Regions from separate parts of the Serratia sp. JSRIV002 genome, predicted to be linked through region 1. Evidence: predicted binding sites of a transcription regulator. Region 1 holds the regulator's gene; the other holds the start of a gene.
The links. The regulator ArgR, encoded in region 1, controls arginine synthesis, uptake and breakdown. The targets are predictions, from matches to a motif close to ANTGAATAAAAATACANT.
Positions count from the first base shown of each region.

Region 2: the regulator ArgR is predicted to act here: its motif matches at 3,333-3,350, upstream of argC (N-acetyl-gamma-glutamyl-phosphate reductase).

Region 1 is NZ_CP074143.1:571,299-583,252, reverse strand. Features, by position in the region: gene cgtA (Obg family GTPase CgtA) at 1-786, opposite strand, end outside; gene KGP26_RS02585 (DMT family transporter) at 803-1,774, opposite strand; gene rpmA (50S ribosomal protein L27) at 1,882-2,139, opposite strand; gene rplU (50S ribosomal protein L21) at 2,157-2,468, opposite strand; gene ispB (octaprenyl diphosphate synthase) at 2,738-3,709, shown strand; gene KGP26_RS02565 (DNA-binding protein) at 3,754-4,128, opposite strand; gene KGP26_RS02560 (DNA-binding protein) at 4,371-4,727, opposite strand; gene KGP26_RS02555 (helix-turn-helix transcriptional regulator) at 4,909-5,169, shown strand; gene mdh (malate dehydrogenase) at 5,232-6,170, opposite strand; gene argR (transcriptional regulator ArgR) at 6,636-7,106, shown strand; gene yhcN (peroxide/acid stress response protein YhcN) at 7,510-7,773, shown strand; gene yhcN (peroxide/acid stress response protein YhcN) at 7,907-8,170, shown strand; gene mpl (UDP-N-acetylmuramate:L-alanyl-gamma-D-glutamyl-meso-diaminopimelate ligase) at 8,383-9,762, opposite strand; gene fbp (class 1 fructose-bisphosphatase) at 9,933-10,937, shown strand; gene KGP26_RS02520 (methyl-accepting chemotaxis protein) at 10,973-11,954, opposite strand, start outside.
Region 2 is NZ_CP074143.1:5,816,205-5,828,158, forward strand. Features, by position in the region: gene argH (argininosuccinate lyase) at 1-67, opposite strand, end outside; gene KGP26_RS27265 (argininosuccinate synthase) at 142-1,359, opposite strand; gene argB (acetylglutamate kinase) at 1,386-2,159, opposite strand; gene argC (N-acetyl-gamma-glutamyl-phosphate reductase) at 2,180-3,184, opposite strand; gene argE (acetylornithine deacetylase) at 3,403-4,548, shown strand; gene ppc (phosphoenolpyruvate carboxylase) at 4,864-7,500, shown strand; gene dcuC (C4-dicarboxylate transporter DcuC) at 7,832-9,202, shown strand; gene rihC (ribonucleoside hydrolase RihC) at 9,267-10,202, shown strand; gene metF (methylenetetrahydrofolate reductase) at 10,239-11,138, opposite strand; gene KGP26_RS27305 (bifunctional aspartate kinase/homoserine dehydrogenase II) at 11,353-11,954, opposite strand, start outside.

The DNA of each region.
Region 1 (11,954 bases):
GATGACCTTGGCATTCTCTACCGGATCGGACTCGTCGATCGGCGCAATGTCCACCAGGTGCAGCAACACGCGGCAACGCTCCAGGTGTTTCAGGAAACGGATCCCCAGGCCAGCACCTTCATGTGCGCCTTCGATCAGGCCAGGAATGTCCGCCACCACGAAGCTTTGTTCATGGTCCATACGTACCACGCCCAGGCTCGGCACCAGCGTGGTGAACGGGTAGTCCGCCACTTTTGGCTTGGCAGCAGAAACCGCGCGAATGAAGGTCGACTTACCGGCGTTCGGCAGGCCCAACATGCCCACATCCGCCAGCAGCAGCAGCTCCAACAGGATATCGCGCATCTCGCCTTTGGTACCCAGCGTTTTTTGGCGCGGGGCACGGTTTACCGAGGATTTGAAACGGGTGTTGCCCAGGCCGTGCCAACCGCCCTTAGCCACCATCAGACGTTGCTGATGACGGGTCATATCACCGAGGATCTCACCGGTGCCCTGATCCTGCACACGGGTACCGACCGGTACCTTGATTTCAACGTCTTTACCGCGTTTACCGGTACAGTCACGGCTCTGACCATTCTGGCCACGTTCGGCCCGGAAAGATTTTTCAAAGCGGTAATCGATCAGGGTATTCAGGTTTTCGTCTGCCACCAGGTAAACGTCACCGCCGTCACCGCCGTCACCGCCATCTGGCCCACCGTTCGGGATGTATTTTTCGCGGCGGAAGCTGACGCAACCATTACCGCCATCACCTGCCACGACCAGGATCGCTGCTTCATCTACAAACTTCATTTACCGTCTCCGTAACTCATTCACCGGGCCGCTTCAAAGAAGCAACCAGGTTGGTTTCTGCCCGTCGCGGCCACCAACGGTGACCAATTGCGGAAAACATGGCGCCTGCAACCACCACAAAAGCACCTACATAGCCAACGACATTCAATGCCGGGGCGGTAAATACCTGTGGCCAGGCCAGCGCCAATAAATCTGAAAACAGCAGGGTAAACAGGGGAGTCAGCGTGATTAACGCACTCACCTGGGCCGCCTGCCAGCGCGCCATCGCTTCCGCCAGCGCACCATAACCAATCAGCGTGTTAGCACCACAGAACAGCAGACAGGCCAATTGCCAGCCGCTGAGCTGGAAAATCACCGCTGGCTTCGCAAGCGGGAATAACGCGATCGCACATAAAGCGTACAACAAGACCAGGATCTGCGGTGAGGCCAATCGACGCAGTAATACTTTCTGCGCCACGCCATAGGTCACCCAAACCATGGCTGCACACACGCCCAACAACACACCGAGCGTGTAGTCTGTGAACTGAGTGAAGATCTCGATCAGGCTGACGTTGAAAAACAGCATCAGCCCGCAGATCAGCATCAGAGCGCCAATCACCTGAGTGATACGCATCCTTTCTTTCAGGATCAATACGCTGGCGAACATCATGCCCACCGGCGAGAGTTGGCCGATAACCTGCGAGGCCGTCGGACTCAAATATTGCAGCGAAGAGCTGAAGAAGACAAAGTTGCCCAACAACCCGGCAGTGGCGATCGCCAGCAACAGCAACCAGCGGGGTTGACGGAACATTTTCACCGGAGGTAAGCGCCCGCGCACTGCCAGGATCATCCCCAGGCCGATGGCGGCAATCGTAAAGCGATACCAGACGATGGTAAACGGCTCCATCACTTCCAGCACTTCTTTCATTGCGATAGGCAGTGCGCCCCAGCAAACCGCTGTGGTGACCGCCAGAAAAATACCAACGCCAGCCTGCTGTTTTTTTTCCATCTTCTCACTGTCTGTGCGTTGTGCCGCAAGGCACAAGCAATCTATAAATGTAAAAAGCCCCGCAACGAATTGCGGGGCTTAACATCTATTTCGTAAGGCTCGAAAAATTATTCAGCTTCGATGCTGATAAATTTACGATTGCTCGGGCCTTTAACTTCGAATTTGACTTTACCGTCTTTCAAAGCAAACAGAGTGTGGTCTTTGCCGCAACCCACGTTGGTACCAGCGTGGAATTTGGTGCCGCGCTGACGAACGATGATGCTGCCTGCCAGTACTGCTTCGCCGCCAAAGCGTTTTACGCCCAGACGTTTAGCTTCTGAATCGCGACCGTTACGAGTCGAGCCGCCAGCCTTTTTGTGTGCCATTAATCCGCTCTCCTAACTTAAGCGCTGATGCCGGTGATTTTAACATCAGTGAACCACTGACGGTGACCTTGCTGCTTACGATAGTGCTTACGACGACGAAACTTAACAATCTTGATCTTTTCGCCACGACCGTGAGCAACCACTTCAGCTTTGATCTTACCGCCATCGACGAAAGGAACGCCGATTTTGATATCTTCGCCATTAGCGATCATCAGAATCTGGTCAAACTCAACCGCTTCACCAGTTGCGATGTCCAGCTTTTCCAAGCGAACGGTCTGACCTTCGCTTACTCGGTGTTGTTTACCACCACTTTGGAAAACCGCGTACATATAAAACTCCGCTTTCCGCGTGCCCAACTGTTCAGTACAGAGCGCGCTATAAATATTCACAATAGGGCGCGAATTCTACGCAATAATCCCGCATATGACAAGAGCAGATTAGGGCCAGAAGGTGAAAAAAGAAGAAAAAAAACACAGTTTCTCTCACAACGTTTATCTGGGCCGATTTTCAAGTACAATCAACAGGACAGTTACCGCCATGTACCGATGTGAGCAGCGTTCTCATCGCGGTCAACAGAAACACAGCTGAAAAAAATACAATGAACCTAGAACAAATTACTGAGTTAACCGCGCAAGATATGGCGGCCGTGAACGCAACAATTCTCGAACAGTTGAATTCCGATGTCACGCTCATCAATCAACTTGGCTATTACATTATCAGCGGTGGCGGTAAGCGCATTCGCCCAATGATCGCCGTTCTGGCGGCACGGGCCTTGCACTATCAAGGCGATAAACACATTGCCGTCGCTGCTCTGATAGAGTTCATCCATACCGCTACCCTGTTGCATGATGACGTGGTGGATGAGTCCGACATGCGCCGTGGCAAGGCGACCGCCAACGCGGCGTTTGGCAATGCCGCCAGCGTGTTGGTGGGTGATTTCATTTATACGCGTGCTTTCCAGATGATGACCAGCCTGGAATCTCTGCGCGTGCTGGCAGTGATGTCCGAAGCGGTCAACGTAATCGCCGAAGGTGAAGTGCTGCAGTTGATGAACGTCAACGATCCGAATATCAGTGAAGAAAACTATATGCGGGTCATCTACAGCAAAACCGCTCGTCTGTTTGAAGCGGCAGCCCAATCATCAGCCATCCTCTCCGAGGCTAACCCGGCCGAAGAGCAGGCGCTGCAAGACTATGGCCGCTATCTTGGCACCGCATTCCAACTGATCGACGATCTGCTGGACTACAGTGCAGACGGCGTGACCCTGGGTAAAAATACCGGCGATGACTTGAACGAGGGCAAGCCGACGCTGCCGTTGTTGCATGCGATGCATAATGGCAATGCCGAGCAGTCTACGATGATCCGTGGCGCGATTGAACAGGGGAATGGCCGCCATCTGCTGGAGCCGGTTCTGGCTACCATGCAGGAGTGTGGTTCACTCACCTATACACGTCAGCGCGCAGAAGAAGAAGCGGACAAGGCGATCGCCGCATTGCAGATTTTGCCCGACTCGCCTTATCGAACCGCACTGGAAGGATTAGCGCATCTGGCGGTTCAACGAGACTTTTAGGAAATTTAAGTTTCTTAATATTCAAATAGGCCTGCAATGCGGGCCTATTTATTTGCCTTGCTAATGAGATCCAGTAGCCCCGCAGCCCCATTCTCCGCCAGAAAACTCAATAAAACCGCGTATTCGTCAGGTTTCATACCTGCCAGATAGCTCTGCAAACGTACCCAAGGATCCCCATCACAGGAGACGGTATAAGCCGCCGATTCCTCTGCGGCAAGGAGATACCGCTGGGGATACAAATCGTTTTGAGTCGAGAGGGGCAGGCTGCTGATATGATACTCCTTGGTCACCCCCTGCTTGCCAAAACGCCGCTGCCATCGCCAGTTTTGCTCACGTGCCCGCTTATTGATCCCTTGCGGGGAGCTGCCCAATTCACCCTTCTCTTTCAGTTCGTTGGCGGTAAACCACTCCTTGTCCATTCCCCCTCCTTGATCACGGCGTTACCCCTAACTGACTTATCAGACCTTCCAGTTGCATGAACCACTAATGCCAATAAGTTAGTTATAACATTAACCAGGCCACTGCCAATAACCAAAAAATTGGCGAAATACTCAAGAAATACTTACTAAACAAGGAGAGGGAAACACAGAGGCGACGCAGAAAGGAGCCTGGTGGGAGCAGCATGCGGCCCCCTTACTAAGTGCACATCGGCCGAGGAGATTTACTGTTTGTTCTTTTCAGCAATCCAGGCCAGCAGGCTATCCATACCTTCACGCATCAAAAACGCCATCACTTGGCCACGCTCACTGTCTGAAAGCTGGTAATAGTATTCGACCCACACCGCCAGCGGGTCCTGACGCCCGGCCTCATAGATCGCAGGCTCTTCGCGCAATACCAGCAGGTTTTTGACGCCGGTAGGCAAGCTGTTGATATGGTATTCCAGCGCCTTGCCTTGTACGCCTTTGCGGCGACGGCTGAGCCAATTTTCGCGCCGGGCCATTAGGTTGATTCCCTGTGTAGAGGACGGTAATCCTGCGATGCCTATCAGCTCCTTGGCAGCAAACCACTCGTTTTTCATAGCCATGATCTCGGGACAATAGTGTGGCAAGACAAATTTTTCAGAAACCATAAGGTATTTTTGGGAAACTTGGTGGTATTCTAGTTTCTGAATAAACGCTTCACGTTGTTCAAACGATTAATACTGACCTGTTAGTTATACCACTAACAGAACTTTCTCTAATCAAAAAAGGAATGAAAATATGAATTCACGGGACCCAGATTGGCATCCAGCAGACGTCATCGCGGCTTTGAAGAAGAGAGGTACCACTCTGGCAGCGGTTTCTCGGGGGGCAGGGCTAAGTTCATCGACGTTGGCCAACGCGTTGTCACGTCCTTGGCCCAAGGGAGAGTGGTTGATTGCTGATGCACTGAACGTACATCCGGCAGAGATCTGGCCGAGCAGGTATTTTGATCCGCTTACCCATCATCTGCGAGATCGGAAAAGTCGAATCAAATCATGATAAACATAAGAAAGCCGCCGGATTCGGCCCGGCGGCTTATCAAAACATCACATACTGAGGGATCAGTTGTTGATAAACTTCTCACCCAGTTCGATATCTTTGTGCAGCACGTCCAGCATTTCGCTCAGCGCTTTTTGCTCGAAGGCACTCAGGGTACCGATATCTTTACGCTCTTCGATACCGTTTTTACCCAGTAGCAGCGGCTGTGCAAAGAAGCGGGCATATTTGCCATCCCCTTCAACATAGGCGCATTCCACTACACCTTTCTCACCGCTCAGCGCACGCACCAGAGACAGACCAAAACGTGCAGCAGCCTGGCCCATAGACAGGGTTGCAGAACCGCCACCGGCTTTGGCTTCAACCACTTCGGTACCCGCATTCTGGATACGTTTGGTCAAATCAGCCACTTCCTGATCGCTAAAGCTTACGCCAGGGATCTGCGACAGCAGAGGCAGGATGGTCACGCCTGAGTGGCCGCCAATCACCGGTACGTTCAGTTCTTCCGGTTGTTTGCCTTTCAGTTCCGCGACGAAGGTGTTGGAACGGATGATATCCAGCGATGTGATGCCAAACAGTTTGTTTTTGTCATACACACCCGCTTTCTTCAACACTTCTGCCGCAATGGCTACCGTGGTATTCACCGGGTTGGTGATGATACCGATGCAGGCTTTCGGGCAGGTTTTGGCCACTTGCTCAATCAGGTTGCGTACGATGCCAGCGTTTACGTTGAACAGATCGGAACGATCCATCCCTGGTTTACGCGCAACGCCAGCAGAAATCAGCACCACGTCCGCACCGTGCAGCGCAGGGGTTGCATCTTCGCCACTGAAGCCTTTGATTTTAACTGCGGTTGGGATGTGGCTTAAGTCAACGGCAACGCCTGGGGTAACAGGGGCAATGTCGTAGAGGGAGAGTTCAGAACCTGAAGGAAGCTGGGTCTTGAGTAGAAGGGCGAGGGCCTGGCCGATACCGCCAGCAGCACCGAGAACTGCAACTTTCATCCTATACTCCTTTATTGTCTTAAATATAAAAGCGCCGTGAATTCTTTGGTCACGGACCTTAATTTATCACGCCTTTAAAAACAACCTCTTAACAGTCGGTTTTAGATCTGGCGCAATAAAATGGCCGATGTTGCGAGCATTTTAAAGTAAATAGCTTATGCATTAAGGGCATAGCGCACACTAATCGAAAATAGTGCCAAGCTTTTCACGATCGCGTTAACCGGCGGTTACATTACACCCTTACGTAACATCAGAACAACATCATTTTAATAACATTTTCGTTACCGGAGAGCTGACTCGCTTCCCGCACCGAAAGGGCATATTCATGAGCATCGGATTTTGTTAAAATCGCGCTCTTGCCTTTCTGTCTGGGCATTTTTGATTTTCCAGACGGCCCCCATGTTGCATAAAAATGCATTTATATGCATAATAATCAGCTCTATTACCAACATTCCACGGTGCAAAATGCGTAATCCCGCAAAGCAGGAAGATCTGATCAAGGCGTTTAAGGCGTTATTGAAAGAAGAAAAATTCAGTTCTCAAGGCGAGATCGTTTTGGCGCTGCAAGAAGAAGGCTTCGAGAACATTAACCAGTCCAAGGTATCACGCATGCTGACCAAGTTCGGGGCGGTACGCACGCGTAATGCAAAAATGGAGATGGTGTACTGCCTCCCGGCTGAACTCGGTGTCCCTACCACCACCAGCCCGCTCAAGAATCTGGTGCTGGACGTGGACCATAACGATGCGGTGGTGGTGATCCATACCAGCCCAGGTGCAGCGCAGCTGATTGCCCGCCTGTTGGACTCACTGGGCAAATCCGAAGGGATCCTGGGCACCATTGCCGGTGACGATACGATTTTTGTCACTCCGGCCAGCTCCTTTACCGCACGTCAACTGTTTGAAGCCATTCTCTCCTTGTTCGAACAGGAACTTTGATGCATTCAGCACAGCCTGCGGCTTTCCGTCGCGGGCGGTGCACCCTTTATTAACCCCTCGTTTACTTCTCCAGCGCTGCCTACCACGTTTAAAACTGCCAATAAGCCGACCTGCAGCACATTTCAATGACATTTCTTGGTGACTAGTGATAGTGACTGGAAGCTTCCGCACTTTTAGTCAAAAGCACTTAGCTCATTGAAATTACATAAATTTAACATCAGAAGTGCATTTTATCGCCGTTTTTTATTCCATTAGGTTATTAAAAGTAACAGCCACCCCAATAAAGTTTCACTAGAAACTGTTAGTCAGCTATTAATTTTTGCCGTTACTAGATGTATACTCATTTTCGTGACGTAAATCACAGTTCATTGGAACTGATAAAAGAATACGAAGAGGATAAATCATGAAAATTAAAACTACTGTAGCGACAATTAGCCTGCTGTCCATGCTGTCTTTCGGTGCATTCGCAGCACAATCCATTGATGCTTCGCAGGCTGAAAAGCTGCAGTCTGCCGGTACCATCACCGTGAGCGGCGTCGGTGCAGCACCTTCTGATATCCGTCAGGCACTGTCTGCCAAAGCCGATGCTCAAGGCGCGACCGCTTACCGCGTGATCGAAGCTCGTAATGAAGGCAACTACCACGCTACCGCCGAGATTTACAAATAAGTACAAGATGTTATCTGAGCATTGCACGACAACTCTCTGGTAAAAAACCAAGTAGATAACCGCCTTCAAGTATAAAAAACGCTGTAAAGCCCTTCCAGGCCGTTATCTCTGAACGATTAAGGATCCAAGTACCATGAACATGAAAACTACTCTCGTTGCACTTAGCCTGCTGTCTGCCGTTTCTTTCGGTGCTTCTGCGGCTAACCTGGTCACTGATGCCCAAGCCAGCAATCTGCAGTCTGTCGGCACCATCACCGCTAGCGGCGTGGGTGGCGCACCTTCTGATATCCGTCAGGCGCTGTCTGATAAAGCGGACCAGCAAGGGGCCAAAGCCTACCGTGTGATCGAAGCCTATGAAAATGGCAACTGGCACGCAACGGCTGAAATCTACAAGTAAAAATCCAAGGTCGCGCTTACTGAACTGACTACCCTCGTCACTGCCACTGCCGAGTTCTCAGGTAAACGCCAGTATCTTGGAAATTATCGTCGTCCTATCCGACGAACCCCATTGCCCTCGCTCGCGAGGGCTTTTTTATGGGGGCAAAAAAGGCCGCATCAGCGGCCTCATAGTGGTAGGGTCGCCGCATGCGGCGCCCGTTTAACTAAACGTCAGTAGGTTTCTTTCGGTTCGGCCTTGTTAGCCAGCCCTGCCAGCAGTTTGTCATGAATGCCGCCAAACCCGCCGTTGCTCATCACCAGAATATGGTCACCCGGCTGCGCGGTTTTCACAATCATCTCCACCAACGTATCCAGATCGGCACTCCAGTGCGCGGGCTGAACGCAAGCTTCTGCAACTTCCGCTACCTGCCACGGGATGTGGTGAGGCTGGAACAGGAACACTTCGTCGGCACGGCCCAGTGAGGGGGCCAGATCGTTTTTGCTGATCCCCATTTTCATGGTGTTTGAGCGCGGCTCCAGCACGGCCAGGATGCGTGCGGTGCCGCCCACTTTGCCACGCAGCGCCGCCAAGGTAGCCAGAATGGCGGTCGGATGATGGGCAAAGTCGTCATACACCGTGACACCATTGGCTTCACCACGCAATTCCAGACGGCGGCGGGCATTGATAAAGTCTCCCAGCGCGCGGCAGGCATCGGCTGGCTGTACACCAACATGGCGGGTAGCGGCGATCGCCATCAGGCCGTTATGCATGTTGTGTTCGCCCACCAGTGCCCAGTTAACCTCGCCCACCTTCTCGCCGTTGAGGAACACTTCGTAATGGCTGGCATCCGTCGTCAGTTTGTGTGCACGCCACGCGCCCCCTTCCCCGACCCATTCCTGTTCGCTCCAGCATCCCATTGCCATCACCTGTTTCAGATGGGTGTCGTTTTCCGGCAGGATAATCTTGCCTTGGCCCGGCACCAGGCGCACCAGGTGGTGGAACTGTTTCTGGATGGCTTTCAGATCGTCAAAAATATCGGCGTGATCGAACTCGAGGTTGTTCATGATCAACGTGCGCGGGCAGTAATGAACGAACTTGGAGCGTTTGTCGAAGAAGGCACAGTCATACTCATCGGCTTCTATGACAAAGAACGGGCTGCCGCCAAGACGGGCCGAGACATCAAAATTGCCCGGTACGCCGCCGATCACAAAGCCCGGCTGATAGCCGCAGGCTTCCAGGATCCAAGTCGCCATCCCGGCGGTGGTGGTTTTACCGTGTGTTCCCGCTACCGCCAGTACCCAGCGATCGCGCAGGACATAATCATGCAGCCACTGAGGGCCAGACATGTAAGGAATGCTCTGTTCCAGCACCGCTTCTACGCAAGGATTACCACGGCTCATGGCATTGCCGATAATTACCAGATCAGGAGCCGGATCCAACTGGGCAGGATCGTAACCCTGGATCAGATCGATCCCCTGCTTTTCCAGTAAGGTACTCATCGGAGGATAGACGTTGGCATCTGAACCGGTCACCTCATGCCCCAGTGAACGAGCCAACATGGCTAGCCCACCCATAAAGGTGCCGCAGATCCCAAGAATATGTATGCGCATTAGGTTTCTCATTTTAGTGCATCGATTTACTGCCTATTCTAGCGCTCAGAATCGCTCAGAAGAAATGGATTTGCCTATGAATCGCAAGTTGCTTTGGGCTACACTGCTGACGAAAACGTTGGCGGTATGTTAACAAGCCGCTATCCATCCGTAGATTCAGGGATTGTGTCATGAAAACGTTAGGCGAATTTATCGTCGAGAAACAACACGACTTCTCTCACGCCACCGGTGAGCTGACCTCATTACTTTCTGCCATCAAACTGGGTGCCAAGATCATTCACCGTGATATCAACAAGGCGGGTTTAGTTGATATCTTGGGGACTAATGGCATTTCCAACGTTCAGGGCGAAGTTCAGATGAAGCTGGACCTGTTCGCGAACGAAAAGCTGAAAGCAGCTTTGAAGGCTCGTGGTGAAGTTGCAGGCATCGCTTCGGAAGAAGAAGACGAGATCGTGATTTTCGACGGCGAGCGAGCTGAGAATGGCAAGTATGTGGTGCTAATGGATCCGTTGGACGGCTCGTCCAACATTGATGTGAACGTCTCTGTCGGGACGATCTTCTCTATCTATCGCCGCATCACCCCGATTGGCACGCCAGTCACCGAAGAAGATTTCCTGCAGCCTGGCCATGCCCAGGTAGCGGCCGGTTATGTGGTTTATGGCTCCTCCACCATGCTGGTATACACCACCGGTTATGGCGTACATGCCTTCACCTACGATCCGTCTCTGGGGGTGTTCTGCCTCTCCCACGAGAAAGTGCGCTTCCCGGAAAAAGCCAATATGTATTCCATCAACGAAGGTAACTACATCAAGTTCCCGCTCGGAGTGAAGAAATACATCAAATACTGCCAAGAGCAGGATGAAGCCACCCAGCGCCCTTATACCTCACGCTATATCGGTTCACTGGTTGCCGATTTCCACCGTAACCTGCTCAAAGGCGGCATCTATATCTACCCAAGCACCGCCAGCCACCCACAGGGCAAGCTGCGTCTGCTGTATGAATGCAACCCGATGGCGTTCCTGGCTGAACAGGCCGGGGGGAAAGCCAGCGATGGCAAAAACCGCATTCTGGATATCGTGCCGCAACAACTGCACCAGCGTGCGCCATTCTTCGTCGGAACCAAATCGATGGTAGAAGACGCCGAACGCTTTATTGCTGAGTTCCCGGACCAGTAACGAGTTAAAAGGGGGCGGCATGCCGCCCCTTCACATCACAGTTTGAACACAGCCATACTCTGTGCCAATAGCTGCGCCTGCTCTTCCAAAGAGCGCGTTGCCGCCGCAGACTCTTCCACCAGCGCCGCATTCTGCTGTGCCACCTGATCCATTTGCACTACCGCCAGGTTGACCTGCTCGATACCACTGCTTTGTTCGCGAGTGGCCGCCGAGATTTCACGCATCAGCGCCGTGACGCGCCCCACTTCCCCGGTTATTCCGTTCATGGTCTTCGCCGCCGTAGCCGCCATCTGTTCACCTTCCCGCACGCGGTGTTGTGAAACCTCGATCAGCCCTTTGATCTCTTTGGCCGATTGCGCACTGCGTTGGGCCAGGCTGCGTACCTCACCGGCCACCACGGCAAAACCACGGCCTTGCTCACCGGCGCGTGCTGCCTCTACCGCCGCGTTGAGCGCCAGGATATTGGTCTGGAAGGAGATACCATCCATCACGCTGATGATGTCGGCGATGCGTCGTGAGCTGTCGGTAATGGCCTGCATCTTGCTCATCACCTGGCTGACCACGTCACTGCCCTGTTCGGCAATATCGGAGACGCTCAGTGCCAACTGGTTGGCCTGTTCGCAGTTTTCAGCATTCATTTTCACCGTAGAGGTCAACTGCTCCATACTGGCGGCGGTTTGCTCCAGCGAAGCGGCCGACTCCTCCGTACGCTGCGCCAGATGAACGTTACCCGCAGCCAACTCGCGGGAGCCGGTATCGATCTGGCTGCTGGCATCGCGGACTTTACTGACCGACATCACCAGCGATTGCTGCATACGCTGCATGGCGTGCACCAAGCGCCCCATTTCGGTATCACCTTCACCGCTAATTTCGTGGGTCAGATCCCCTGCGGCGATATGCTCCAATTGGACGATCGACTCATCTAACGGGCGCAGCAAGATCACACGCATAGCAAACCAGGCCAGCACCGCCAGTAACACGCTGAGCAGCCCAGCCGCAACGATCAGGATAATCTTG
Region 2 (11,954 bases), 820 kb from region 1:
GGGAATCATTTAACTGTTTGAACCGCTGATCCGCTGCCTGACTAAACCGTCCGCCCCAAAGTGCCATAATCTTGCTCCTGAATAAGTATGCGAAAGGGCGCAGCATGCTGCGCCCCTCAAATTGACGCTAAACCCACGACGTTACTTTTTCTTCTCGTTCAACGCGCGAATACGGGAAGAGAGCGAGAACAGACGGATAAAGCCACCCGCATGGCTGTGATCGTAAACTTCGTCTTCGCCAAAGGTCGCAAATTCTTCTGAGTACAGGCTGTTGGCCGATTTCTTCTGGATCGCCGTCACCTGGCCTTTATACAGCTGCAATACCACTTCGCCGTTAACTTCTTCCGCCAGCGCTTGTGCTGAAGCCTGAATGGAACGACGTAGCGGAGCAAACCAGCGGCCATCGTAGACCACATAGGACATTTCCAGGCCCAACTGCTCACGCCATTTAAAGCTATCACGATCCAATACCAACTGCTCGATCCCGCGCAGCGCGGCAACCATAATGGTGCCTCCTGGGGTTTCATAGCAACCACGGGATTTGATGCCTACCAGGCGGTTTTCCACGATATCGATACGGCCCACGCCATGTTTGGCACCCAGCACGTTCAGGGCTTCCAGACACTTGTACGGGCTCATGGCTTCACCGTTAACGGCCACTACACAGCCTTTCTCAACGGTCACGGTCACTTGTTCTGGCTTGTCCGGTGCTTCCAACGGATCGACAGTCCAGACCCAGCAATCTTTGTTTGGCGCATTCCACGGGCTTTCCAGCACGCCGCCTTCGGTAGAGATGTGCCAGGCGTTTTCGTCACGGCTGTAGATCTTCTCCAGCGAAGCGGTGGTTGGGATATTACGCTCTTTCAGGTAATCCAGCAGTGCTTCACGGGAACGCAGGTTCCACTCACGCCAAGGCGCGACGACCTTCAGGTGTGGAGCCAATGCGGTATAGGTGGTTTCGAAACGCACCTGATCGTTGCCTTTACCGGTAGCCCCGTGACACAGCGCATCAGCACCCACTTTCAGTGCCAGCTCAACCTGAGCCTTGGCAATGATCGGACGCGCCATTGAAGTCCCCAGCAGGTAGCTGCCTTCGTACAGTGCGCCGGTCTGCAGCACCGGATAAACGTAGTCACGGATAAACTCTTCACGTAGATCGACAACATGACACTCAGAGGCACCGGATTGCAGAGCTTTCTGCTCAACGCCTTCCAGATCGCCGCGCTCCTGGCCGATGTCCGCCACGAAGGCTACCACTTCACAGCCGCCGTAGTTCTCTTTCAGCCATGGAATGATGGCCGAAGTATCCAGACCGCCGGAGTACGCCAGAACGATTTTCTTGATGCCTTTGTTTTGCATTGTGTTATTCCTTTTTAATTCTAAATTTAAGCGAGGATCCGGGTGCCAATCGACACACCATTAAACAGAGCAGGGAGCTTTTCGGCATTACGCCAGCTGGCGATATCTACCGGGCGGCCAAGGGTACGTGCAGCATCCAGCGCTGCATTGACCTTCACCACCATACCATCGGTAATGATGCCTTGAGCAATCAGTTGCTCGGCTTTTTGTGCTGTCATTTCCGCGATGCGCTGCCCTTTGCCGTCGAGAATACCGCTGACATCCGACAGCAGGATTAAATCCGCCCCCAGCGTGGCGGCCAGGGCCGTCGCTGCCTGATCGGCGTTCACGTTCATCAGTTGCCCCTCGGCAGTGATGCCGATGGAGCTGACCACCGGCAGGTAGCCAGCGCCTAACAAGGTATTGAGCAGCGCAGGTGTTCCTGGAACTGCATGGCCTACGTGGCCCAACGCTGGATCCAGCTGCGTAACCGCAACGCTGCCACCGTCTGCCAGGCTCAGACCAACGGCATTAATTTTGTGCTTCACCGCCCAGGCCAGCAGGGTTTTATTGGCCGTTCCTGCCAGCGCGCCGGTGATGATATCGATCTGATCGGCTGGAGTGACACGCAGGCCGTTCTTCTTCACTACCGGCAGGGAGAGCTGTTTCATCAGCTCATCTACCACGCAGCCGCCGCCGTGAACGATCACCAGCGGGCGCTGATGTTCCTGGCGATAGACATCCAGCGCGGTAAACAAACGCTCCAGCGCTTCTTCACTGTCCAGTAGCACGCCACCTAGTTTGATAATCAATGGATTCATTGCTGTTTACTCACGCTGATTTAAAGTAAGGATTGGGTTTCTGGGAAACCGAAACGGATATTCAGACACTGCACCGCCTGGGCCGCCGCACCTTTCAACAGGTTATCTTCTGCAGCTACGACGATCAGATGCTCGCCCTGAACGGCAAAACCGATATCACAGAACGGCAGGCCCACCACGGATTTCAGTGCTGGCACCCCTTGGTCGTACAGCCGTACCAGCGGTTTATCATCGTAAGCCGCATGGTAAGCCGCCGCCACGTCCTGCGCGGTGACACCCTTGTTCAGGCGGCAGGTGATGGTTTCCAGAATACCCCGTGGGAAGTTACCCAGATGTGGCGTAAAGATGACCGGCACCCCGAGATGAGCAGAGATTTCTGGCTGATGACGGTGATTGAACAGGCCGTAAGGTTGCAGGCTGACTTCACAGAAACTGGTCGTGACGCTGGCTTTACGCCCTGCACCGCTCACGCCACTGACGGCGTTGATCACTGGCCATTGAGCCAGGTTCAGCAATTGCTTGTCGAGCAGCGGTTTGAGCGCCAGCTGCGCTGCCGTTGGGTAGCAGCCCGGCACGGCAATCAGCTGCGCCTGCTTGAGTTTTTCGCTCTGCCACTCTGCCAGGCCGTAAACCGCCTGCGCCAGCCAGTCGGCATGCTGGTGTGTAAAGCCATAATATTGCTGATAAAAATCCGCATCCTGTACGCGGAAGGCGCCGGAGAGATCGAACACCACGCAACCGGCGGCCAGGAATGCTGGCGCGATGTCGTGGCTCACCTCATGGGCGGTCGCGAGGAAAACAACGTCGATGCCTTTGGCCGCTGCGGCAACGTCAACCAGCGGTTGTAATGGCAGATCGACGATGCCTTTTAATTGAGGGTGCAGCTCGGAAAGCAATTTTCCTGCATCTGCACTTTGCGCTGAAACCGCTAAAGCGGTTATGTTCATGTGTGGGTGGCGATTCAGGTAAGCCGTGAGCTCTGCTCCGGCATAACCGCTGGCACCAACAATCAGCGTATTCAACATGTGGCCTTTCACCTTCTTGGCTAGCAATCTAAGAGTCACGGCGACCCCGGTAGCAGGGCTTGGTCGCGTTGTTGCGCGGTTCACCCACGTGGTTGAGCGTGATGTTTTTATCAACATCCGGGTTACAGGTTCCCTTACGCTCTAGCTTACTGTATTTTTATTCAAAATAAATGCATGAATATTGATACTATCCTAACCAAAGGCTGTCAACAGTGAAGATGAAATTACCTCCATTTATTGAGCTGTACCGGGCGTTGATCGCCACTCCGTCGATCAGCGCCACCGATGGCGCCCTCGATCAGAGTAATGAAGCATTAATCAACTTGCTGGCTGGCTGGTTCAACGATTTGGGCTTTCGCGTCGACGTGCAGCCCGTGCCGGACACCCGCAACAAATTCAACCTGCTGGCGAGCCTCGGCGAAGGCAGCGGCGGCCTGCTGCTGGCGGGCCATACCGACACGGTGCCTTACGATCAGGGGCGCTGGACGCGAGATCCCTTTACCCTGACCGAGCACGACAACAAGCTGTACGGGCTGGGTACCGCCGACATGAAGGGTTTTTTCGCCTTTATCCTCGATGCGGTACGCGATATCGATGCCAGCAAGCTGACCAAGCCGCTGTACATTTTAGCCACCGCTGATGAAGAAACGACGATGGCTGGTGCACGTTACTTTGCTGCCTCCAGCAAAATCCGCCCGGACTTTGCCATCATCGGCGAGCCAACCTCGCTGCAACCGGTGCGCGCGCACAAAGGCCATATCTCAAGTGCGATCCGCATCGTTGGCCAGTCGGGCCATTCGAGCGATCCGGCGCGCGGCGTCAATGCCATCGATCTGATGCATGAGTCCATTGGGCATCTGATGGCATTGCGCAAAACGCTACAGGAGCGCTACAACAACCCGGCGTTTGCTGTGCCTTACCCAACCATGAACTTTGGCCATATCAGCGGCGGCGATGCGGCCAACCGTATCTGTGCCTGCTGTGAACTGCATATGGATATTCGCCCATTGCCGGGGATGACGTTGGATAACATCAACGAACTCCTGCACGAAGCGCTGGCGCCGGTAAGCCAACGTTGGCCTGGCCGCTTGACGATCGATGAGTTGCATCCGCCGATCCCTGGCTACGAATGCCCAACCGACCATCACATGGTGGCGGTGATTGAAAAACTGCTGGGTTCACGCACCGAAGTGGTCAATTACTGCACCGAAGCACCGTTCGTCCAGGAAGTATGCCCAACGCTGGTGCTCGGCCCAGGTTCGATCAACCAGGCGCATCAGCCGGATGAATATCTGGATACCGCGTTTATTGAGCCAACGCGTAAGCTGCTGGGTCAGTTGGTCGACCATTTCTGCCGGCAATAAACCTTAATAACAACAGGGGAATGGGTTACCATCCCCTACCTCTTAAGGCGTAGCAATTTACGCCGATAAGCCAGACTGATAACCGGCAGCGCGTAATTAAATTTCAGAAAATACGCCGAATTTGATGTTTTTTTGCTAAAAATAGTGTCAATTGATGATTGGACAGGCACGTGATCGGCTAAAACCGGCAGGCTGCGACGGCACGTGAAATTTACTTACAAGATGAAAAATCACGTACTCATCGTGTTCAGATAGTGGTGAAAAACGCTGCAATCGGAGGATGATAAGTATGCAAAGAACTGGGTCAGGGATTATATGAACGAACAATATTCGGCAATGCGAAGTAATGTCAGTATGCTCGGCAAACTGCTAGGCGATACCATTAAAGAAGCGCTGGGCGAGCATATTCTCGATCGCGTTGAAACTATCCGTAAGCTTTCCAAATCCTCACGTGCCGGTAACGAGGCGCATCGTCAGGAGCTGCTCTCTACGCTGCAGAACCTGTCTAACGATGAGCTGCTGCCCGTTGCCCGCGCCTTCAGTCAATTCCTCAACCTGACCAACGTTGCCGAGCAATACCACAGCATCTCGCCGCACGGCGAAGCGGCCAGCAACCCGGAAGCCTTGGCGCAGTTGTTTACCAAGCTGAAAGACAACAAGCTGGATAACAAACAGCTGCAAAAGGCGGTGGACGATCTTTCCATCGAGCTGGTCCTGACCGCTCACCCAACGGAAATTACCCGCCGCACCCTGATCCACAAGCTGGTTGAGGTGAACACCTGCCTGAGCCAGCTGGACCATAACGATCTGGCCGACTACGAGCGTAATAAAATCATGCGCCGTCTGCGCCAGTTGGTCGCGCAATCCTGGCATACCGACGAGATCCGCAAGAATCGCCCATCCCCGGTCGATGAAGCCAAATGGGGCTTTGCCGTGGTGGAAAACAGCCTGTGGGAAGGCGTACCGGCCTTCCTACGCGAATTCAACGAACAGTTGGAAAACTCCATCGATTACCGCCTGCCGGTAGAAGCCGTGCCTATCCGCTTCACCTCCTGGATGGGTGGCGACCGCGACGGCAACCCGAACGTGACCGCCGAAATCACCCGTCACGTGCTGTTGCTGAGCCGCTGGAAGGCCTGCGATCTGTTCACCCGTGATATTCAGGTACTGGTCTCCGAACTGTCGATGACCGAATGTACCCCGGAGCTGCGCGAACTTGCCGGTGGTGACGAAGTACAAGAACCTTATCGCGAATTGATGAAGCAACTGCGCAGCCAGCTGATGAGCTCCCAGGCCTACCTTGAAGGCCGCCTGAAGGGTGAACGCGTGCTGCGTCCGCACGATCTGCTGGAAAATAACGAGCAGCTGTGGGAACCGCTGTATGCCTGCTACCAATCTTTGGTGGCCTGTGGCATGAGCATTATCGCCAACGGCCAACTGCTGGATACGCTGCGCCGCGTACGCTGCTTTGGCGTGCCGCTGGTGCGTATCGACGTGCGCCAGGAAAGCACCCGCCATACCGAAGCCATTGCCGAACTGACCCGCTATCTGGGCCTGGGGGATTATGAGAGCTGGTCAGAAGCCGACAAGCAGGCATTCCTGATCCGTGAGCTGAACTCCAAGCGTCCGCTAGTGCCACTGAAGTGGGAGCCAAGTGCAGACACTCAGGAAGTGCTGGAAACCTGCAAGGTAGTCGCCGAAGCGCCACAAGGTTCGATCGCCGCCTACGTCATTTCCATGGCACGTACCCCGTCCGACGTCTTGGCCGTGCACCTGTTGTTAAAGGAGACTGGTTGCCCATTCGCGCTACCTGTGGCCCCGCTGTTCGAAACCCTCGACGATCTGAACAACGCCGAAGACGTGATGACCCAGTTGCTGAACATCGACTGGTATCGCGGCTTTATTCAGGGCAAACAGATGGTCATGATCGGCTATTCCGACTCGGCAAAAGATGCTGGCGTGATGGCGGCCTCCTGGGCGCAATACCGTGCACAGGACGCACTGATCAAAACCTGTGAGAAGGCCGGAGTAGCACTGACGCTGTTCCATGGCCGTGGTGGTTCCATTGGCCGTGGTGGCGCACCTGCGCACGCCGCTCTGCTGTCCCAACCACCAGGCAGCCTGAAAGGTGGCCTGCGCGTGACCGAACAGGGCGAGATGATCCGCTTTAAATTCGGTCTGCCAGAAGTCACCATCAGCAGCCTGGCGCTGTACGCCGGTGCGGTGTTGGAAGCCAACCTGTTGCCACCGCCGGAGCCTAAGCCAGAATGGCGCACGCTGATGGATGAACTGTCCGAAACCTCGTGCAACATGTATCGCGGTTACGTGCGTGAAAACCCTGAGTTTGTGCCTTACTTCCGCGCCGCTACGCCAGAGCAGGAACTGGGGAAACTGCCATTGGGTTCACGCCCGGCCAAACGCCGCCCGAACGGCGGTGTTGAAAGCCTGCGTGCCATTCCGTGGATCTTCGCCTGGACTCAGAACCGCCTGATGCTGCCAGCCTGGCTGGGTGCCGGTGCTGGCCTGCAGGAAGCGGTGAAGGCTGGCAAGCAGGACCAGTTGGAAGCCATGTGCCACAACTGGCCGTTCTTCTCTACCCGTATCGCAATGCTGGAGATGGTATACGCCAAAGCCGACCTGTGGCTGGCCGAATACTACGATCAGCGTCTGGTAGACAAGTCCCTGTGGCCGCTCGGCCAACAGTTGCGTGATCAATTGGCCAGCGATATCAAGACGGTGCTGACCATTGCCAACGACGACCATCTGATGGAAGACCTGCCGTGGATCGCTGAATCTATCGCGTTGCGCAACGTCTACACCGACCCGCTGAACGTGTTGCAGGCCGAGCTGCTGCACCGTTCGCGCCAGCAGGAGCATCCGGATGCCCGCGTTGAGCAGGCGCTGATGGTCACTATTGCTGGCGTGGCAGCCGGGATGCGCAACACCGGCTAATATTGCTTCATCTTTGCAGCAAGCACCGATGCGATCGGCGTCGGTGCTTATTTTCCCCCGGCGATCCCCCGTTCCCAATCTGCATATTTTGCCCCAGCGGTCACTCGCTACGGGTTATCAAGACTATCATTGCTGACACTCATTCTGAGTCCATGCTCAGTTTGACCACACCTTTTGCATTGATTATGCTGAACTTGTGGTCCAATAATGCAGTTAACATCAAAATTACCGGTACTATTCGTTACTGGTAATAGCCAAAGACCTTACCTTCTTGAAAATATCCCCACAGAAAGATATTTATCATGAAGATTGATAATGACAGGGAAAGTAAATGGATGTAGCACTAATAATCAGCTTGGCAGTACTCGTCGTGGCCGGTTACGCCATTGCCAAGAATTACGACACCAAGCTGGTGTTGTTTAGCTCAGGGATCGTACTCATGTTGGCGGCAGCCACCTTGGGCTTGCCGATTTTGAGCGCCGGAACGGGGACGGGCACCGTCTGGTTGGATCCGTTAAAACAAATCGAGCTGGATTTCATCAAGCAGTTTAGCCGGGCAGGCATCATCATCATGGTGCTGTTCGGCTTTTCCGCTTATATGTCGCACATTGGCGCAAACGATGTCGCTGTTAAAATCATGTCAAAACCCATCGCGAAGATCCGCTCCCCCTATATTCTGGTACCGATCGTGTTCTGGATAGGGTCACTGCTGTCGTTGATTATTCCCAGCGCCGCCTCACTCGCCGTGATTTTAATGGCTACGCTTTACCCCATTCTGCGCGTGGCAAACATGTCCTCACTCAGCGCCGCCGGGGTCATTGCCACCACTGCCACCATCGTACCCACACCGCTGGGTGGCGATAATGTGGTCGCAGCCAAAATCCTGGGTTTCGAACACGTGGTGGACTACGTCACTATGCACCATGCCGTTATCTCACTGCCGGTGCTGGTCATTATCGGCATCGCGCACTATTTCTGGCAAAAGTACATGGATAAGCGCCAGGGTGCCGCCGCGTTTACCGACGTCGATGAGAGTAAATTGGCCACCAACAGCCTGCTCCCTCCGGCTTACTACGCCATATTCCCGCTGATCCCGTTATTCCTGATCGTGGTATTTGGCCTGTTCTTCCGCCAGATAAAAATCGGCCTGGTGGAAATTACCCTGTTCTCGTTTGCCCTGGCCTTTATTGTGGAACTGATCCGCAAGGGCGACCTGCGCGAGCAAATGAAAAACTCGTCGCTGTTCTTTACCGGCATGGGGCAAGGCTTCTCGCAGGTGGTGGTGTTGATCGTGGCTGCCAGCACCCTGGTGGCCGGGTTGACCGTCATCGGGGCCATCGGCACCGTGGCCTCGCTGGTTAAAGAGGTCAACAACGCCGGGATCGGCCTGATGTTTATCTTCTCTGGCCTGACCGCGCTGATCACGCTGATCAGCGGTAGCGGTAATGCGGTGTTCTACTCCTTTATCGAGCTCATACCTTCGATAGCCACTCAGGCTCACGTCGATCCGGTGATGATTGCCCTGCCGATGCAGCTGACCTCAAACCTTATCCGTGCGATGTCGCCAGTCTCTGCGGTGGTGATCATCGTGGCATCAGTAGTCAAAGTCAGCCCGATTGAGGTGGTCAAAAGAACCTCGGTGCCGTTGCTGATCGGGTTTATCGCCACCCTGATTTTCACGCTGATCCGCTATTCGTTCTGAGGAGATGCAAATGAGCACTATCAGCTATTTTGACCATCAGCACTAACTCTGTATGGGAGATATTATGTCCTCTAACTCTGCACCTATTGCCATGATCCTGGATACCGATCCCGGTATTGATGACGCCGTCGCGCTGGTTGCCGCGCTGTTTCATCCCAAAATCGACCTGCGCCTGGTAAGTACGGTCGCTGGCAACGTTAGCGTGGATAAAACCACCAACAATGCGCTACGCCTGCTGCATTTCCTGGGCGCATCAACGCCCGTAGCTCGCGGGGCAGCAGCTCCGCTGGTACGTAAACTGGAGGATGCCAGCCATATTCACGGCAACTCTGGCCTGGATGGATACGAGTTTGAAAAGCCGACACGGCAGATCCTTGACGGTCATGCCGTTGAAGTGATGCGTGACCTGCTACTGGCCAGCAAGGATCCGATAGTCTTGGTGCCGATTGGCCCGTTAACCAACATTGCCCTGTTGCTCACGCTCTACCCGGAATGTAAACCATCCATCGCGCGGATCGTCATGATGGGAGGCTCCGCCAGCCGTGGCAACCATACGCCAAACGCGGAGTTCAATATCTACGTGGATCCCGAGGCCGCCAGCATGGTGTTTGCCAGCGGTATCCCGATTGTCATGTGCGGGCTGGACGTCACCAACCGGGCTACGCTCACCGCCGAGATGATCGCCAGCTTACCGACGCTGAACCGAACCGGAGCAATGCTGCATAGCCTGTTCCAACACTATCGGGGTGGGAGTATGAGCCGTGGGCTGAAAATGCATGATCTATGCGCTCTGGCCTATCTGGCAAAACCCGAGTTGTTTACCACTCAGGCCTGCCATGTGGCGGTAGAGACGCAAGGTGAGCTGACCAGAGGAACGACCTGCGTCGATCTGGCCAATCGTTTGAAACTGCCAGCCAATGCCGAGGTCTGTCTGGAAATCGATGTCGAAGGATTCCGGCAGTGGTTCGTGGAGATGCTCACGCACCCGGCCGTTCCTTGATAATGGCGCGGTTGCCGCAACGGCAACCGCTATCTATCAGCCCACCACTGCAGCGGGGCGCACGCCCAGGGTATGGCAGATGGCGTAACTCATTTCCGCCCGGTTGAGCGTATAGAAGTGGAAATCTTTGACTCCTTCGCGGCTCAGGATCTTCACCATATCCATGGCGATATTGGCGCCGACCATCTTGCGGGTTTCCGCATCGTCATCCAGCCCGGCAAACATGCTGGTCATCCAGCTTGGCACCCGCACGTTGGTCATGGTGGCAAAGCGCTGTAGCTGCTTGAAGTTGGACACCGGCAGAATGCCAGGCACGATTTCTACGTCGATGCCAGCTGTCACACAGCGGTCACGAAAACGCAGATAACTTTCAACGTCGAAGAAGAACTGGGTGATGGCACGGTTGGCACCGGCATCGATTTTACGTTTCAGGTTGATCAGGTCTGACTGGGCGCTTTTCGCTTCCGGATGCACTTCCGGGTAGGCCGCGACAGAAATATCAAAGTCGCCGACGTCTTTGAGCAGCGTGACCAGATCGGTCGCATACATCTCCGGCTTGCCACCGCCTGGTGGTAAATCGCCACGCAGCGCAACGATATGGCGGATACCGCTGTTCCAGTAATCAGTAGCGATCTCACGCAGCTGCGCCGGGCTGGCATCAATACAGGTCAGGTGAGGCGCTGCTTCCAGACCAGTGCGCTCTTTGATCCCCTTGATGATACTGTGGGTACGGTCGCGCTCACCCGAGTTGGCACCGTAGGTCACAGAAACAAACTTGGGTTTGAGGCTGCTCAGGCGATCGATCGACTGCCACAAGGTATCTTCCATCTCGCTGGTGCGCGGCGGGAAGAACTCGAACGACACGTTAATCTGGCCGTTTAACTCTGCCAGACTCTGATTCAGCGCTTCCCGCTGGTTTGCGTGATAAAAACTCATACCCTGTCCGCCTCTTATCGATCACTGTTTTGCTTCGTTATAATAAGCGTCTATACGTTTAGACGTCTAGATAGAAAATGCCGGATGTTGCCTGAAGAGTCAACAGGAAAGTGAGGGAGATACGATGATTAATCCTCACGCAAGATGAGAGAATTTCATGTTGAAGGATTGAACGGGGGCAGCGCGGCGCTACCCCCGAGGCTAAAGCGAGGATTTAAAGCAGTTGTGCCAAGCGGTTAAGGTCAGACTGGATGGCTCCAGCCGTCACGTCGCGACCGGCCCCTGGCCCACGGATCACCAGCGGGTTGTCGCGGTACCAGCGGCTCTCGATGGCAAACACGTTGTCACAGGGCAGCAGCGAAGCCAGCGGGTGTTCTGGCCGCACGGCCTCAACGCCAACGCGCGCTTTGCCATTAGCATCGAAACGCGCCACGTGGCGCAGCACCAGGCCCATTTCGTTGGCCGCTTCGAAACGCTGTAGCATTTGCTGATTCAGCGCGTCGCCGTTCTCGAAGAACTGGTCGATGGACCCTTGCTCCGCACCTGCAGGCACCAGTGACTCCACACGCACCTGGTTAGGTTCAATGTCATAACCCGCTTCACGCGCCAGGATCACCAGCTTACGCATCACGTCTTGTCCTGACAGGTCAACACGCGGATCCGGTTCCGTCAGCCCCTGCTGCCAGGCCTGATCCACCAGATCGGTGAACGGCACCGTGCCGTCAAACTGCAGAAACAGCCAGGAAAGCGTGCCGGAGAAGATGCCGCTGATCGCAAGGATGCTATCCCCGCTGTCGCGCAGATCGCGCACGGTAT